Regions from separate parts of the Megasphaera intestinihominis genome, predicted to be linked through region 1. Evidence: riboswitches for the same ligand, from Rfam matches in the RefSeq annotation. Region 1 holds a riboswitch; the other holds the start of a gene.
The links. A riboswitch is a leader RNA that binds a small molecule or an ion and turns the genes downstream of it on or off. The one in region 1 is predicted to bind cobalamin.

Region 1 (8,153 bases):
CTCGTCGCGCCAGCCCGGCCGCTGTGGGTCAGGGTATAGCCGTGCATCCCCCAGGAACCGGTGTAGGCATAGAGGGAAGATTCGCGGCGGTCCCCCTTCTTGGTAACGATATTGATGACGCCGCCGACAGCGCCGCTGCCGTAGCGCACGGAGCCGCTGTCCTTAGTGACTTCGATGTGGTCGATAGCCCCGACACCGGGCAGGCTGGTCAAATCGACGCTGCCCCGGCCATAGCCGGAGCCCTGGGCATTGGCCAGACTCTGACCGTCGACGAGGATCAGGACCCGGTCGTCACCATTGAGCTTGACATAAGAAGAGATGCCAGGCACCATTTCATTGACGGTCACGCCGGTGACGCACTGCAAGGCCTGCTGGACCGTCGTATCGTGATGGCTTTCCATATCCTTGGCCGTAATGACTGTCGTGTTGGACTGATTGGGTGGGATGGTTGGTGTAGGTGGTTGCATCTTTGCTTCCGATAACTTTACAGGTAGTTTTTCCCGAATGGCATCGAGGACGTCGGCGACGGCATCGGGTACGTGCAGATTCCCGGCCGGCGCGGCGGCCTCATCCTTTCCCGGCCCGGCAGCCCAGCCGCGGCCGCCGGCTGCTGAACCCGTATGGCCGCTGAGACGTTCTGTCCCAGCCTGGGCCGACGGCTGGGAGCCCTTTGCCGCACCCTTTACAGAGGGCTCCCCTTTGCCGCTTTCCGTCTTGGCTGCATAAGTCATCCCGTCGGCACCGGCTTCATCCGGATCAGGCGACGCAACATCGGAGGCTGCCACAGCCCTGTCCGAAGATTCCGGGGATTCCGGTCCTTCCGGTCCCCTATCACGGCCATCCGGCTGAGAAACACGGCCCTCATCCGTATCGGTGCCAGCCGCGTCGTGACCGCCGGCACCGGCCAGGTCGTCGGCGTTATAGACCATGACGCCGGTTACGCCGTCCTGGCGGGTGTAATGATGGATCAGCGTGAAAAAACCGCCAGCTGCCAGGGCCAGATAGACGGCGACGTGGAGCGATACGGAAACGCCGGCAGCGACGCGGCCCCGTCGTTTTTCCCAGGGCTTCATGGCTGGCCTCCCTTGTCGGCGGCCAGGCCGATGTGGGCGATACCGGCCCGCTTGAAGGCATCGAGGACGTCGGCGACCTGACCGTAATCGAGGCCCCGGTCGGCGCAGAGGACGACGCTGAAAGCGCTGTCCTGACGCTGCTGGTCCCGAGCCGAAGCCAGGAGCTCATCGGCCTTGACGGGCTGTCCGTTGAGCCACAGGGACCCATCGGCCTTCAAGGTCACGACGTACTGGGCCGACGGCTGGGCCTGGGCGGCCGAAGCCCGCGGCAGCTGGACGCCGAGGCTGTGCAAATCGACCATGGACAAGGAGGTCATCATGAAGAAGACCAGCAAAAAGAACATGATGTCGATCATGGGGATGATCATAATCGACGGCCGTTCAAAATCGCGAATATTACGGAGGCGCATGGTCACTGCCCCGCTTTCACAGGCATCGTTTCCAATGCGAAAAAACACATTTCCATATCCGTAATGATGCGGTCCAGGCGCTGGGTGAAATAAGAATGGACGGCCAGGGCCAGGATGGCGACGCAGAGGCCGAAAGCCGTGGCGATGAGCGCTTCGCCGACGCCGCCGGTAATGGCCACGGCCTGGCCGGACTGGACATTGAGGATGCTGAAAGAGCGGATCATGCCGCTGATCGTCCCCAAGAGGCCCAGGAGCGGCGCCATGGTGACGATGACGCTCAGATAGTAGAGACGGCGGCGCAGTTTGGCCACGAAGATGCCCGACTGCATTTCGACGAAGGCCTTGACGTCAGGACCTGCCTGATGCTGAAAGACATCCTGCAAAATGAGGGGCAGGCCGCCGCGGCCGTCCATGGCCAAGCGCTGGGCCTGGTCGTAGCGCCGCAGCTTCATCTGCGTGTAGAATTGTTCGGCAAAGGCTTTCCCGGCGTCCATGTCTCCATAGAAAATCGCCCGTTCGATGCCAATGTAGCCGACGAAGAGAGAACAGGCCAGGAGCAGGTACATGACCGGCCCGCCTGCCTGAAATAACTGAAAACCCTGTAAAATCGCTTCCAAAATACCCTCCTGTCCGGCCTGCTGACGTGTCGAATGAAGGTACAAAATCAAAAGGAGCCGTCTTGTAGCGACAGCTCCCTTACGTGTCTTTTTTACAATCTCCTTCCCATCGCTCGCAGGTCTATCGGTGATTATCCGTCAGGCAGTTCTTCTGGCTTGGCTTCCTGGCCATGGCTGCGCCTTCCCATACTTCGTACAGTGACATCGTTGCAGCCTGGCTCCACCCTACAGCGGCGGGACCGCGCCGGCATTGGACCGGCTTCTCTATTGAGTCTATGACACCTGACCTATTTCAAACTTACAAACATAACTATATCATGCCCAGCGCCAGACTGTCAATGAAGGGCTGCCCCGGCCTTTCCGTCCGGTGAGACCTCGACAGTGACGACGCTGCCCCCTTCGCCCCGTTCCCAGCGGAGGATCTGGCAGGTCCCCAGGGGACAGGCAGCGGGCCAGTCGTTGAGCCAGGCCAGGAGGTCGGCAAAGGTCCCGGTCAGGACCAGCGTCTGCCGACTCCCTTCGCGGACGGACTGCTGCCACGACAAGAGCTGGACGTTCCGGGCCGCCAGGGAGGCCGCCACATCAGGGCCGGCATCAGGCTTTGCTGCCTCCCGCTTCTCCTGGGGCCGGGCCCGATGGGCATACGGGGCCAGCTGACGGTGGACGCCCTGCCAGCCCTGCCAGGTGTGATACGATGAGATGGCAAAGCAGGCGGCTATGGCAACCAGCACGGCGAGGACGGGAAAGGCCCGCTGCCAGTCAGCCCTTCTTCGCCAGGCCTTCATGACGGCTCACCTCCAGGGAAAAAGGGATCCCCTCGCCCCGGTCGGGCTGCATCTTGGCCACGGCGGCCTGGCCCATGCCCTGCTGCTGCAAGGTCCGCTGCCACTGCTGAGGCCGGTCCGCAGCGGACGCCCGGCCTTGGATGACGACCCGGCCGGCCTGACTGCTCACGGTTTCCACGACGAGCCCGTCGGGTTTGGACGAAGCCAGGGCCACCATCAGGTACGGCGTCAGCAGCGGGCCGTCGGACGGCCCTTTCTTGGCGCGGTCGGCCAGGGCCTGGCTGCGCCGGATGGCATCATTGCGCTGCTGTATCTGCTGCTGCACGGGATAGAGATAGTCTGTATAATAGGCCTTTTCCCGTTGGATCTGATACTGAAAAAAGAGGCCTGCCCCGGCACAGACAGCCAGCATCAGCCCCAGGGCCAGACAGGCCGGCCGCTGCCAGCGGCGATGGTCCTGGCGGTAGCTGGCCGGTACGAGGTTGCATTTCATGATTCTCCCTCCTTACAAGAAAGCCAGCATGGCCGTAGGCTGGGACACGTGGTAAGCATCCATCAGGCGGCGCACGGCTTCGCTCGGCCCGGCAGGCTGCCATTCCGTCTCGTCTGCCCCATCCGGGAGCCAGCGGAAGACCGGCCCATCAGCCGTCGGCACAGCCGCCTGTACGTCATAGGCCAGGGGCAGGCCGTCGCGCAGGCGGACGCGGTGCTGCTGGCCATCGGGGGCTTCCTGAAAGGCCAGGGTCCCCGTACCGGTTGGCCAAAGGCGCCCCAAAAAAGCAGGCAGCAAGTCGATGGACTGGACGACGGCTCCGGCAGCGCCGGCAGCCCGACAGATAGCGGCGACACATTCGGCCGGATAGGCGCCGACCGTCCAGTCACCGCTCCCGTCACCGCCTTTCGACGGACAAGCCGCCTCGAAGTCATAAGGCCGCCCTTCTTCACTGACCAGGCCGGCACCGGCGATGAGGGCATCGGCTTCCTGCCGGTCTGTCGTCCCCAGGGACAGGCGCTTCCAAAGGACGCTCGGCCCGCCGATGAGGACGCGCAGGCGCCAGCCAGCCAGGCCATAGCGCTGCAGGAGTTCTGGCAGACAGGACTGGACGCCCCCTTCCTGGCCCATCCAGTCCGGGTCCCGCTTGGTTTCATAGTCGCGATGACCCTGGCGGAAGGCCACGCGTCCATACCAGGTCCGTTTCGTCTTCAAAAGATGGACAGACTGTCCATTCAGCCATAAACAGGCATTTTGTTGCCACCACATAAGCTCACCTCTCTACTAATTGACATACTGTACGAAATGCAGCACGGTCCGGCCCTGTTCATCGGCCGTCACGGCAAAGTGCAGGCCGCACGTCTGCTGGACGCCCGTTCCCGGCGCAGCGGCCCGGGCCTGCAGATAGCCGCCCGGCGTCTGACCGGCCGGCTGATACTGGCAGCGGACGGTCAGGATGTCCCCAGGGCCAGCCAGCCCTTCTGCCCGGGGCACGGCCATGGCCTGGCCCGCCAGAAAAGCGTCCGGGTCCTGCCGCAGCTGGTTCCAGCCCTCACAGAGGGCGCTTTCGGCCAAATAGGTCAGCCGCACGGTCTCTTCATAGGTCCGGGCCATCTGGAAGTGCTGCCACGCCAGGGTCGCCGCCGTCAGGGCCAGGCTCAGGGTCAGTACGGCGACGGTCACGATAGAAAAAGAAAAGAAGCCATTGCGTCGTTTCATGATTCACCTTCATTCTGGGGACACACGGCAAACTGCACGGGCCGGGACAGGCCGCTCCGCCGTTCTTTTAGGAGAAAGGCGACTTGTACGGCCTGGCCGGTCCGGGAGAAAAAGGGCCGACCGTCCAGGGGCTGGATGACCAGGGCCCGGCCCTGGACGGTGCTGCCGCCGCCTGTCAGGGGCTGATAGTTGCCATCGCTGAGGCGGACATACAGGCCTTGATGGCGGACGGCAAAGCCCTTCACGGCGCCCTTGGCCGTGCGGAAGCGGACCTCCTGAGGACGGACTTCAACGTCCCGGCCATAGCGCAGGGCCTGGAACAGCGTTTCTTCTACGCTGACGTGCTGCCGCAGCAGGCCTTCTTCAATCTGGCAGCGCCAATCCAGGCGGGCCGTCTGTCCCGCCAGAGGCAGCAAAGCCGTCAGAGTCAGGGCCGACAGGCTCAAGGCCAGGAGTACGTCCAAGAGGATCCAGCCGTTTTTCTTCGGTCCCTGCCGGCACCAGAAGCCGGCAGGAAACATGGGGGCCATGGTCATCACCTGCCTCTACCTGCCAAAGGACATAGCCCTCGCCGAGAGCCGTCTGCGCATGCGTCACCTCATAGGTCCGGCCCTGGATGACGACGCGGTCTGATGGCGGACAGCCGCTCTTCCAGCCTTCCATGACCTGCCGGCAGACCATGGCTGCCAGCTGCCGCTGTCTGGCCTGGTCATGCAGTCTGACGGCCTGGAGGGAAAGGCCCAGGGCCGCCGTGAACAAGCAGGCTCCGAGGAGCAGGCCCGCCAGGCCGTCGGTCAGGAAAAAGAAGCCATTGGCCTCAGGCGATACGGATGCGCCCGGTCTGCGCCGCCACGACGATAGAACGCGTATAGGCCCCATCGGGCGAAGTAATGACCACAGCCATCGTATGCTGCGGACGACCATCGACAGCAAAGTGTACATCTCCTTTCGTTACCTGCAGGCCCGGCGGATAGGGCCGTTCTTTGACCCGGATGTAGCCTTCCTGGAGGACGTAGCGCTTTTCTTCCAGGACCAGTTTCCAGCGGCCGTTGCTCTGGTTGTTGCCGACACAGCGCTGGCGGACCTGCTGCATATCCAGGGCCATTTCCCGCGCCAGGCCATCGACGGCCTGGTGGCTGCGGCTGCGCTGACCGGCAGTGAGTCCCAGGCCCAGATACAAGAGCAGCAGGCCCAGGGCCAGCATCAGGCCGGTCAGGCTGATAAAGCCGTTCCGCCTCACCATAGCCAGCCTCCGGGCCAGGCGCGCTGGAGTGGTTCCTGGGCCAGCCACCAGCCGGCCAGGAGGAACGGGCCGAAGGGAATGATCGTCTTCCCTGTGCGGAAACGGTAGAACAAGGCCACGAGCGCGGCCAGGCCAAAAGAAGTGACTGCCATGGTCCAGGCCCCCCAGCCCGGGCAGCCCGGCGCCAGGGCCAGGGCCAGCTTGATGTCGCCGCTGCCGATGGAACCGGGCCAGAGACCATAGAGGAGCAGGAAGAGGGCGGCGACGCCCAGGGAAACGGGCCAAAAGGGCCGGACCAGACCGGCATAACTGGCGGCGCCGTTGCCCACAGCCAGGGCCAGGACGGGCGCGTCGGCAATCCAGCAGCGCCGGATATCGGTATAGCAAATCCAGGCCGTACAGCCGGCTGCCGCAGCGTACCAGAGAGATACAACAGACCCTCCCATCCTATCAGGCCTCCCCTTCCTGGGGCGATGCCGCATCGGACGAGAAATGCTTGTTGTTATAATCGGCGGAAACGACGCCATCAGCTATCTGGTATTCCCCCTTGTCCGGCGTGAGCGGTTTGAATTGCAGATACTGTTTGCCGTCGCTGCCTTGGGTCACTAAATCGTCGACACTGGCCGGGAAGACGCCGTGGTCGATTTCATAGAGGGCGGCGGCATTGCTGATTGTCCGGATATCGGCCTGTACTTTGGCTTCCTGGGCCGTCTTGGTGGCCGATGAGAAACGGGGTACGGCAAAGGAGGCGAAAATCAGGATGAGGGACACACAAATCAACATTTCTAACAGGGAAAAACCATTGCGAGTCTGCATACGAAAAAACTCCTTTCATCAGGTCACGATACTGGATGCCATGTCCAGTAACGGTAAGAGGAAACAAAGAATCAAGACGCCCATCAAGGCGCCGGTCAACAAGAGGACAACAGGCCCGAGCCAGCGCCGTATCCGGCCGGCCAGCAGCTGGAGACGGCTGCCGTAGTAGACGGCAATCGACGCCAGGGCTTCGTCATAGGTCCCGGTCATTTCCCCGACGGCCAGCATGGTCTCGACATAGGGCGTCCCGAAGCGGCCGGCGTGGACGGCCTGGCTGAAGGCACAGCCCCGTTCCAGCAGCAGCCGGGCCTGCCATACGTACTGGCGGAAGAGGCATGACGGCACGACGGCGGCCGCTTCGGACAGGCAGTCCAGCAAGGGGATGCCGCCGGCCAGCTGGACGGCCAGGATCTGGCTGAAGCGCTGCCAGGCCCAGATGAGGAACCACGACGCCATGCCGGGAAGGCGGATGATCTGCCGTTCCAGCCTCAGCCGCCACGCGTCCCGCTGCCAGGCCCAGCGCAGGACAATCAGGGCGCAGCACAATACGCCCAGGCCATAGATGCCGTACTGCCGCAGACCGTCGAAAAGGGCCAGCACGTACTGCGTCCCTTTAGGCAGAGGCACGGCCATCTGGACCATCATGTCCGTAAAGACGGGAATGATGAACAGGCACGCGCCTGCCGTCAGGGCTGCCAGGCAGACCAGGAGGAAGGCCGGATAAGCCACGGCCTGGACCAGGAGGCGCCGCTCCCTGCCCTTCCTTTCATAGAAATCGGCCAGGACCTGGCAGAGTCCTTCGAGATTCCCCGTCTGTTCGCCGGCCCGGATGATACGGCAGGCCAAGTCGGGGAAAGCCTGGCTTTGCCGCATGGCCTGAGACGGGCAGACGCCCTGCTCCATCTGCAGGGCCGCCAGATGCAGGGACGGGCGGCAGGCGCCGGGCATATCGCTCAGTAGCAGCTGCCAGGCCTGGACCAGGGGGATGCCGCTGCCGACGAGGACAGCCAGCTGGCGGAAGAACAAAGCCAGCATAGCTGCAGACAGCCGGCGCGGCGGGCGGATCATGACGTCCCTCCCTCACCGCAGCGGCGCAGGGCCTGTTCCATGGTCCGCATCCCCAGGGCCGCACCGGTCTGCATGACCGTCGGCAGCTGATATTCCTTACCGCTGCGGATGAGCTGGACCACGGCCGGCGTGCGGACGAGGACTTCCCGGACGATGTCGATCCGTCCCTGCCGTTCCAGGCGGCGCTGGGCCAGGATGGCCTGCAGTACCATGGCCAGGCGGCAGCGGACTTCCTGCTGGGCCTCGCCACTATAGGCACCGGCCAGGCGGCTCACAGCCTGTGCTGCCGACGGCGTGTGCAGCGTCGACAAGACGAAGTGCCCCGTCTCGGCGGCCGTCAAAGCCGCATCCATGGCGGCCCGGTCGCGCATCTCGCCGATAAGGATGACGTCCGGATCCTGGCGCAGGGCCTGGCGGATGCCTTCGGCAA
Region 2 (8,153 bases), on a different contig from region 1:
GAGCGATGTCCTGACCGGTCATATCGGTACGCAGACTGTCGAAGACGTGACTTTGAATAATGCCTATATTCATTTGATCTTTAATGATAAAATGGAGTTACAGCATATCAAGAAGGCCAGTGACCATCACAGCAGCGGCCCGAAGGATTTGGTCAAGGTCACAGGGCCTAAGAGCAACCGCCCCTTTAACTGCCACGTCGCCCTGCATCAGAGCGTCATCGAAGCTGAAGCGCCAGGCCGTTATTTCAAGATCGGCGATGTCGAGTTCTCTTCGGCCATCCATACTAAAGGCAAGACGAAAATCGACTTGCGGGCCGGTCACTTTTCCGGCATGATCGATGCCAAGTCCCTGCGCATCCGCGGCAGCCTGGATTTCAAAGAAGAAACACCGCAGTATAACCTGTCGCTCTTGCTGAGCGACTGCAATCCCCGTTCTCTCGGGGCCGGCCTGGATATCGACGACCCGGCGACAGTTTCGGCCGACATCCGCGGCCCTTTATATGCCCCGGTCATCGACGGCACTTTGAAGATGGACCGTCTGGATATTACGGCCCTGGTCTTTACGGATGTCGTAGGACAGGTCCATTATGAACAGGGCCTGCTCGATATAAACGAAGTCACGGCCGGCGTCTTCGGCGGCTCCATGAAAGGTCATGGACAGGTAAACCTGGACGATAAATCGTATACGGCGGACATGACCGGCTCCCAGCTCAAAGGCGGCATTGCGGCCCATGACCTCTTCCTGCGCTGCAACGTCGACTTGAATCTGCACATGGAAGAAAATAAAACGACCGGCACCAAGGCGATTTACGGTGATTTCCAGTCCGGCCCGGGACGCTATCACCAGCTGCCCTTCCGGGGCATTTCCGGCTCTTTCGCTCAGGATGGCAAGATCTTGAACTTCCGGGACGTCGTCATTTCCATGTTCTTTGGTGACGTATCGACGGACGCTTTTTCCATTGTCAATGGCAAAGTCAAGATAGGGTCCATCAACATCAACTATAAAAACGGGAAGCGGAGCCGCTGGGGAAAAGGCGGCCCACAGCCAGTCTTGTGAGAAGCACTATAGATAGAGAAAGGAGTTTTTACTATGGATATTTCCCGATATTTAGCGGAAGAAGGCAAAAAAATCGATTTGACCCAGTGGTCGACGACCTGCGATGTGGACATCGACAAGAAGAAGGTCAAAGGCGAACTGCTGGACCAGACGATTTCCGAAATGCAGGATTTACAGGAAAAGCTCTGTGCCGACAATCACTACGGCCTGATCATCGTCCTGCAGGCCATGGATGCGGCCGGGAAAGACGGTACGGTCAAACACGTCTTTGCCCACCTCAATCCGGCTGGCGTCAAAGTGCACAGCTTCAAGAAACCGAGCTCGGAAGAACTGGATCACGACTATATGTGGCGCATCAATAAAGCCCTGCCCGGCCGGGGTGAAATCGGCATCTTCAACCGCTCGCACTATGAAGAAGTCGTCGTCGCCCGCATCCACAACCTCATCAAAAGCGACGGTATGCCGGAAAAACTGGTACGCAAGGATATCTGGGAAACGCGCTACCGCCAGATATGCGACTGGGAACGGTACTTGTCGGAAAATGGCTTCCCTATGGTCAAGATCTTCCTCCATTTATCGAAAGATGAACAGAAGAAACGCCTCATCGACCGCATCCTGACTCAGCAGAAGAATTGGAAGTTCGACATGTCTGACATCGAGGAACGGCAATATTGGAACCGCTATCAGAAAGTCTACGGCGAAGTCTTATCGGCCACGTCGACGAAGTACGCTCCCTGGTACATCGTCCCGGCTGATGACAAGTGGTATACGCGCTATGTCGTCGCCCAGATCGTCCTCAAGGAACTCAAGGCCATTAACCCGAAATTCCCGAAATTGTCACCGGAAGTCGAAAAACAGCTGGCCCGGTTCCGCCAGCTCCTGAAAGAAGTCGATATCAAGGACTTGAAGAGCATCAAGAATGCCATTGATGAGCAAAAAGTCAAATAAGAAGTATTCCTGATAGGGTCAAATGTGATATAATAAGGACGGTTCAAGAAAACCGATGAAGTTCTGTACACGTTTTGAGACATATCTCAAGGAGGTACCGTTATGCTCGATGCAAAAGTAAAAGAATTAATCAATACCCAGATCAATCAGGAATTCTATTCGGAATATTTGTATTTAGCTTTTGCCAACTATTTCTATGACAATGGCCTCGACGGCTTTGCCAACTGGTATGATGTCCAGGCCCAGGAAGAACGGGATCACGCGATGCTCATGCGGACATATCTGCATAACAACGGCGAACGCGTTACCTTCTCGGCCATCGCCGAACCGCAGAACGACTTTGACAGCATCAAAGCGGTCCTCAAAGCTGGCTTGGCTCATGAACAGTATGTCACGTCGCTGATCAACAAGATTTATCAGGCTGCCGATAAAGTCCACGATTACCGGACCATGCAGTGCTTCGACTGGTTCGTCAAGGAACAGGGCGAAGAAGAAAAGAATGCCGACGATTTGATCAAGAAATACAAGATGTTCGGCAGCGATGCCAAAGGCCTCTATGCCCTGAATCAGGAATTACTGGCCCGTACGTATGTCGCCCCGACGTTAGTCCTGTAAGGATTCATACAATTCCATAGTGCAATCAGGTGCGTAAGCTCAATAGAGAAGTCCGGTGCAAAACCGGCGCGGTCCCGCCGCTGTAAGGAGGAGCCAGGCTGCAATGATGTCACTGTACGTCCGCGTATGGGAAGGCGCAGCCATGGCCATGAATCCGAGCCAGAAGAACTGCCTGATTAGGATCACCGGTTGACCTGCGAGCGATGGGGATGGCGATTTTTACGGCGAGCCGCTTTTTATGAGCTGCTGGCCGTGAAGGACTCGTATGTAAGGGACTGTCGCATGAAGGCTTATGCCATCATGTGACAGCCTCTTTTTTTATATTTTTTATCAAAGGAGAGATGATTATGTTCCACAAAAAATTAAAGACCGCGCTGATTTTATCTTTGGCCCTGACGTCGTTTGGTGCTTTTTCGGCGCCCTCTTTTGCTGCCGGCTATACGCTGAACCCGGAAGTCAAGGACGCTACGCCGGCTTTGAAAAAGGCCGCGGAAATCGGGGTCCGCACGTACAACAACCCGGACATGCAGAACGAAGCCAATAAAGACGCCATCCTGGTATTGAGCTTCGGCACGACCTATAAGGACAGCCGCCAGAAGACCATCGACCAGACTGTATCGGCTATCAAGGCGGCCCATCCGGATCAGAAAGTCGTCGTCGCCTTCACGTCGCATATCATCGTCGACCGCATCAAGGCTAAAGAAGGCGTGACCGTACCGACGCCGGAACAGGCCATGGCCCAGCTGAAAAAAGAAGGCTATACGCGCGTGGCCATTACCTCCCTGGACATCATCCCGGGTATGGAATATGCTTATGATACGGCTATTTTCGACCTCTACAAACATGATTTCAAGAAATTGACCCTCGGCACGCCGCTCATGTATTGGATGGGACAGGAAGACCAGCGCGACGACATCGCTGAATTCGTCAAAGCCTTCTCGACACAGTTCCCGAAAATTGGCAAGAAAGACGCCATCCTGGTCATGGCCCATGGCACGCCGCATCCGGCCAATGCTTATTACTCCGTCGTCCAGAACCGCCTCGATGCAGCTGATCTGGGCAATGTCTACATCTACTCTGTCGAAGGCTGGCCCCATCTGGATACAGTCATTCCCCAGCTGAAAGCCAAGGGCATCAAGCACGTCATCCTCATGCCCATGATGATGGTCGCCGGCGACCATGCCAATAACGACATGGCCGGTGCCGATGCCGATTCCCATAAGAGTATCCTGGAAAAAGAAGGCTTCACGGTTACGACCTATATCCATGGCCTGGGAGAAAATGAAGCGGTTCGCCAGATGTTCGTCGAACGAGCTGATGAAGCCTGGAATGCCCTGGAAGCCCAGTAATTTGACTTCATGGAATTTTTTCCTACCAATTTAGTCCATCCTTTTCGTCTATCATTCCATATGCTTCCTTTGTATAATGAATTCACGAAATGCATATAACAAACGTGAAGAAATAGGAGATGGAAGACATGAAACAAGTGAAAATAATTACAGCTCAAGAAGCAGCTCAGCTCGTCAAAGACGGTGACGTCGTCACGACCAATGGTTTCGTCGGTTCCGGACAGCCGGAAGCGCTGACCAGCGCCCTGGAAGAACGCTTCCTCAATACGGGTTCGCCGAGAGATTTGACGCTCATCTATGCCGCTTCCCAGGGGAATACGGATGGCCGCGGCGGCGACCACTTCGCCCACGAAGGGATGTTGAAAAAAGCCATCCTCGGCCACTGGAACGCCGTTACGGCCCTGCAGAAATTAGTCAATGAAAATAAGATCCAGGCCTACAACCTGCCCCAGGGCACGCTGTCCCAGTATTTCCGTGACGTCGCAGCTCATCGCTTAGGCACGATTACCCACGTCGGCCTCGATACCTTTGCGGACCCCCGCATCAGCGGCGGCCGTCTCAATGACGTCACCAAAGAAGACTTCGTCAAAGTCATCAACATCGAAGGCCATGACCAGCTCTTCTATCCGCGCATGGATATGAATATCGGTTTCATCCGCGGGACTTATGCCGATGAATGGGGCAACGTCGTCCTGACCAAGGAAGTATCGCCTTTCGATGCCACGCCGCTGGCACAGGCCGTCCATAACAGCGGCGGTATCGTCGTCGTCCAGGTCGAAAAAATCGTCAAAGGCGGCACGCTCGACCCGAAACTGGTCAAAGTACCGGGCATCTACGTCGACTACGTCGTTCAGGTCGATGACGAAACGAAACGGCAGCAGTCCTTCGACTGCGAATATGACCCGTCCCTGACGGGCGAAACGACGATTCCCGTCAAAGCCCTGGATCCGGCTCCGCTCAATGCCAAGAAAGTCATTGCCCGCCGGGCAGCCCTGTTGCTTCTCAATATGAGCAGTGAAGCCGTCATCAACCTGGGCATCGGTATTCCGGAACTCGTCTCGTCCGTAGCCAACGAAGAAGGCATCGGCGACAGCTTGACCATGACTGTCGAAGCCGGGGCCATCGGCGGCGTACCTCTCGGCGGCGTCCGCTTCGGGGCTTCTGTCAATGCCGAAGCCTACATGGACCAGGCTACACAGTTCGACTTCTACGATGGCGGCGGCCTGGACCTGACCTGCCTGGGCCTGGCCGAATGCGATAAAGAAGGCAATATCAACGTATCCAAATTCGGTACGCGCATTGCCGGCTGCGGCGGCTTCGTCAACATCACCCAGAATACGAAGAACGTCGTCTTCTGCGGGACCTTTACGACAGGGAAACTCCGCGAAGAAATCAAAGACGGTGAACTGCACATCCTGCAGGAAGGGAAAGTCAAGAAATTCGTTCCCGAAGTCGGTCACATCACCTTCAGCGGCAACTATGCCCGTAAACATAAACAGCATGTCCTCTACATCACAGAACGTGCCGTATTCGAAATGAAAGAAGACGGTGTCCACCTGACCGAAATCGCCCCGGGCATCGACCTCCAGAAAGACGTCCTCGACCAGATGGGCTTCACGCCGATCATCGACGAAGTCAAAGTCATGCCGGCCTTCCTCTTTGAAGATAAACCCATGGGTTTGAAAAAGATGAAAGAAGAAATGAACAAATAATAGTTTGTAGTACAGAGTTTGTAGTTTGCAGAAAAGCTCCCCTGATAGGGGAGCAGGCCGCCGAAGGCGGCCTGAGAGGTTTTGACACAGCCGCGGACTACGCTGTGAGTTGCGGACTGTAAAAAAAGGGCTTGTCGCATTTGCGACAAGCTTCTTTTTTTGATTGTAGGGGCTCGCACGTGGCGAGCCCGTCAGGTATATGTTATGATGCCTGTAGCCGATTTGCATGGGCGGGCGCCCCACGTGGGCGCCCCTACAGAAAAAGAGGCTGTCTTAATGCGACAGCCTCTTTTTTTACTTCGACAAGGACAAGGTCCTTTCGATGAGCGGTTTATACGTTTCGTATTTTTTCTTTAAGGCTTCTAAATCATACTGGCGGTATGACGGCTGATTCTTCATGTTCTGGAAGGCATTGAGCAGGATGGAGTGGAGACGGTTGCTGCTGATGACGTAGAACGAATCGGCGTCGTTGTGGATATTCCGCTTGTTCTTTTTCAGGAAGCCTGTCTTGTAGTTGGAATAGAAGGACAAGTCCTTGCCCGTGTACATGCCGTCGCTGACGGTCGGCAAGAGGACGCCAGTCGTTAAGTTGGGATTCTTTTCCAGGCCTTCAAAGATACTCTTGATATGCGCTTTCCGTTCTTCCGCAGTCAAGCGGTATTCGATGTCGGTCAGGTAGATGTAGCCCGATTCGACGTAGCGCAGGAGCGATGTCGTCGGCATGATGAAGGTGATTTCCGAAGCATTGAGGATTTCTTCCCACGTGACGCAGAGGCGCTGGATGGCAAAGGCCTGTTCCGGCGATACGGTTTCGCTGATGTGGTCGAAGACTTCGTGAGGAAGGAGGAATTCAAAGCCGATGGTCAAGTAGAAGAAGAATTTCGTTGTCGCATAGAAGGCCGTGCGATAGCCGAGTTCTTCCAGTCCCAGAGAGCTGACCGTCGACATGAGCGGTTTCTTTTCAGCTCCGTTGAAACTGAATTTTTCATAAATATCACCGACTAAGGATTCGTCGAAAATATAGGTACACATCTTGAAGCGGGGCTGTGTGTCCAGGGCATATTGAACGACGAACGCGCCCTTGAGGATGATGAGGTTGGCATTGGACGTATCCTGGATGTCATAAAAGACGAAATCGATATCCAAAAAGTTATCTAGCGTACGATAGACCGCGATTAAATCATCGAAGTTGCTTTCAATTTTATCTAAGTCCAGGCCGACACGGATGGTCAGTCTGTGCTGTAATTCGAGGCCTTCGAAATATTTCCAGAACCCTGTTTTGTATAAAGTACAAAATTCACCGAGGACCAGGAGCTCACCATCACTTTCGAGGCTTTGAATGCCCTTTTGCAGCAAGTCCGACAAGAAAGCCGACGTATCGTGATGACCGGTGACGACCTGGATGGACGGGCGGTTTTCTTTGCCCTTGGGAACCCGGTTCTGGTTCAGCGTCGTCCGGTAGGCGGCGCAGAGGTACTGGCCGATTTCAAAGCCCAGGTCATCCGTATTTTCGGAAATGGGGAAGGTTTTAAAGAACTTGGCCTCTTTCTTCTGCTTAGTGATCAGTTCGGCAAAGTATTGGCCCATTTCTTCGTTGATCCGTTCGACATAACGGGAAGACGGTAATTTCGTACCGTTGCTCCATTTATTGACGTAGGACACATCGTAACCGACGACATCGGCCAGGGAAATGAACTTGGCCTGTGTGAAGGTAATGAGCCGTTTTAACGTTGAAGCATATCCATCTGAAATCACGTTGTAACCTCCTTCAATACGAAATTGTCATATTTTTTATATAGAACATATATGGCTTTTAATATATATGAAATACATTCATTCTCTGTATAAATTTAATTCAATCGAGCATGTACATTTTATCACATACCTTAGTGAATCACAATGATTTTGACAAAAAAATTCACATGGACTTAATTCTATGCAAAAAAGGTCAAGCCTTTCCTGTTTTGTTCCAACTTGGTCATTTGTATACTGTAGTCACAAGGTTGGTTCAAGGCAAGGCCAATCAATAAGACATAGTTGATAATTTTTATAACTATATTAGGAGGTTTTTCATTATGGCTTACAACAATATTAAATTCGTCAACGAAGATGGTATCGGTATTTTAACGATCAGCCGCCCGAAGGCTCTCAACGCATTGAACACGGAAACAGTTACGGAACTGAATGACTGCGTTGGCAAAATCGAAGCTGACGAATCGGTAAAAGTTGTCATCATCACTGGTGAAGGTGCTAAATCCTTCGTCGCCGGTGCCGACATCGTTGAAATGTCCACTAAGAACCCTGTCGAAGGCCGTAAATTCGGTAAGATTTCCCAGGATACTTTCACACGCATCGAAAACCTGCCCCAGCCGGTCATTGCAGCTGTTAACGGCTACGCTCTCGGCGGCGGCTGCGAACTCGCCTGCGCTTGCGACTTCCGTTATGCTGCTGAAAACGCTAAATTCGGTCAGC

Region 2: it holds a riboswitch for cobalamin, as region 1 does, so the genes downstream of both, WMO23_RS01545 (sirohydrochlorin cobaltochelatase) here and WMO23_RS06025 (MotA/TolQ/ExbB proton channel family protein) in region 1, are expected to answer to the same signal.

The regions. Positions count from the first base shown of each region.
Region 1 is NZ_JBBMEU010000028.1:3,861-12,013, reverse strand. Features, by position in the region: gene WMO23_RS06035 (TonB-dependent receptor plug domain-containing protein) at 1-1,073, opposite strand, end outside; gene WMO23_RS06030 (ExbD/TolR family protein) at 1,070-1,483, opposite strand; gene WMO23_RS06025 (MotA/TolQ/ExbB proton channel family protein) at 1,486-2,100, opposite strand; cobalamin riboswitch at 2,225-2,401, opposite strand; gene WMO23_RS06020 (hypothetical protein) at 2,436-2,885, opposite strand; gene WMO23_RS06015 (PilN domain-containing protein) at 2,860-3,378, opposite strand; gene WMO23_RS06010 (hypothetical protein) at 3,391-4,146, opposite strand; gene WMO23_RS06005 (hypothetical protein) at 4,162-4,596, opposite strand; gene WMO23_RS06000 (hypothetical protein) at 4,593-5,060, opposite strand; gene WMO23_RS05995 (hypothetical protein) at 4,960-5,475, opposite strand; gene WMO23_RS05990 (hypothetical protein) at 5,414-5,839, opposite strand; gene WMO23_RS05985 (prepilin peptidase) at 5,833-6,285, opposite strand; gene WMO23_RS05980 (competence type IV pilus major pilin ComGC) at 6,290-6,655, opposite strand; gene WMO23_RS05975 (type II secretion system F family protein) at 6,674-7,723, opposite strand; gene WMO23_RS05970 (type IV pilus twitching motility protein PilT) at 7,720-8,153, opposite strand, start outside.
Region 2 is NZ_JBBMEU010000004.1:59,525-67,677, forward strand. Features, by position in the region: gene WMO23_RS01530 (AsmA family protein) at 1-1,057, shown strand, start outside; gene WMO23_RS01535 (polyphosphate kinase 2 family protein) at 1,091-2,005, shown strand; gene WMO23_RS01540 (ferritin) at 2,108-2,620, shown strand; cobalamin riboswitch at 2,631-2,810, shown strand; gene WMO23_RS01545 (sirohydrochlorin cobaltochelatase) at 2,968-3,969, shown strand; gene WMO23_RS01550 (acyl CoA:acetate/3-ketoacid CoA transferase) at 4,098-5,681, shown strand; gene WMO23_RS01555 (hypothetical protein) at 5,976-7,436, opposite strand; gene WMO23_RS01560 (enoyl-CoA hydratase-related protein) at 7,757-8,153, shown strand, end outside.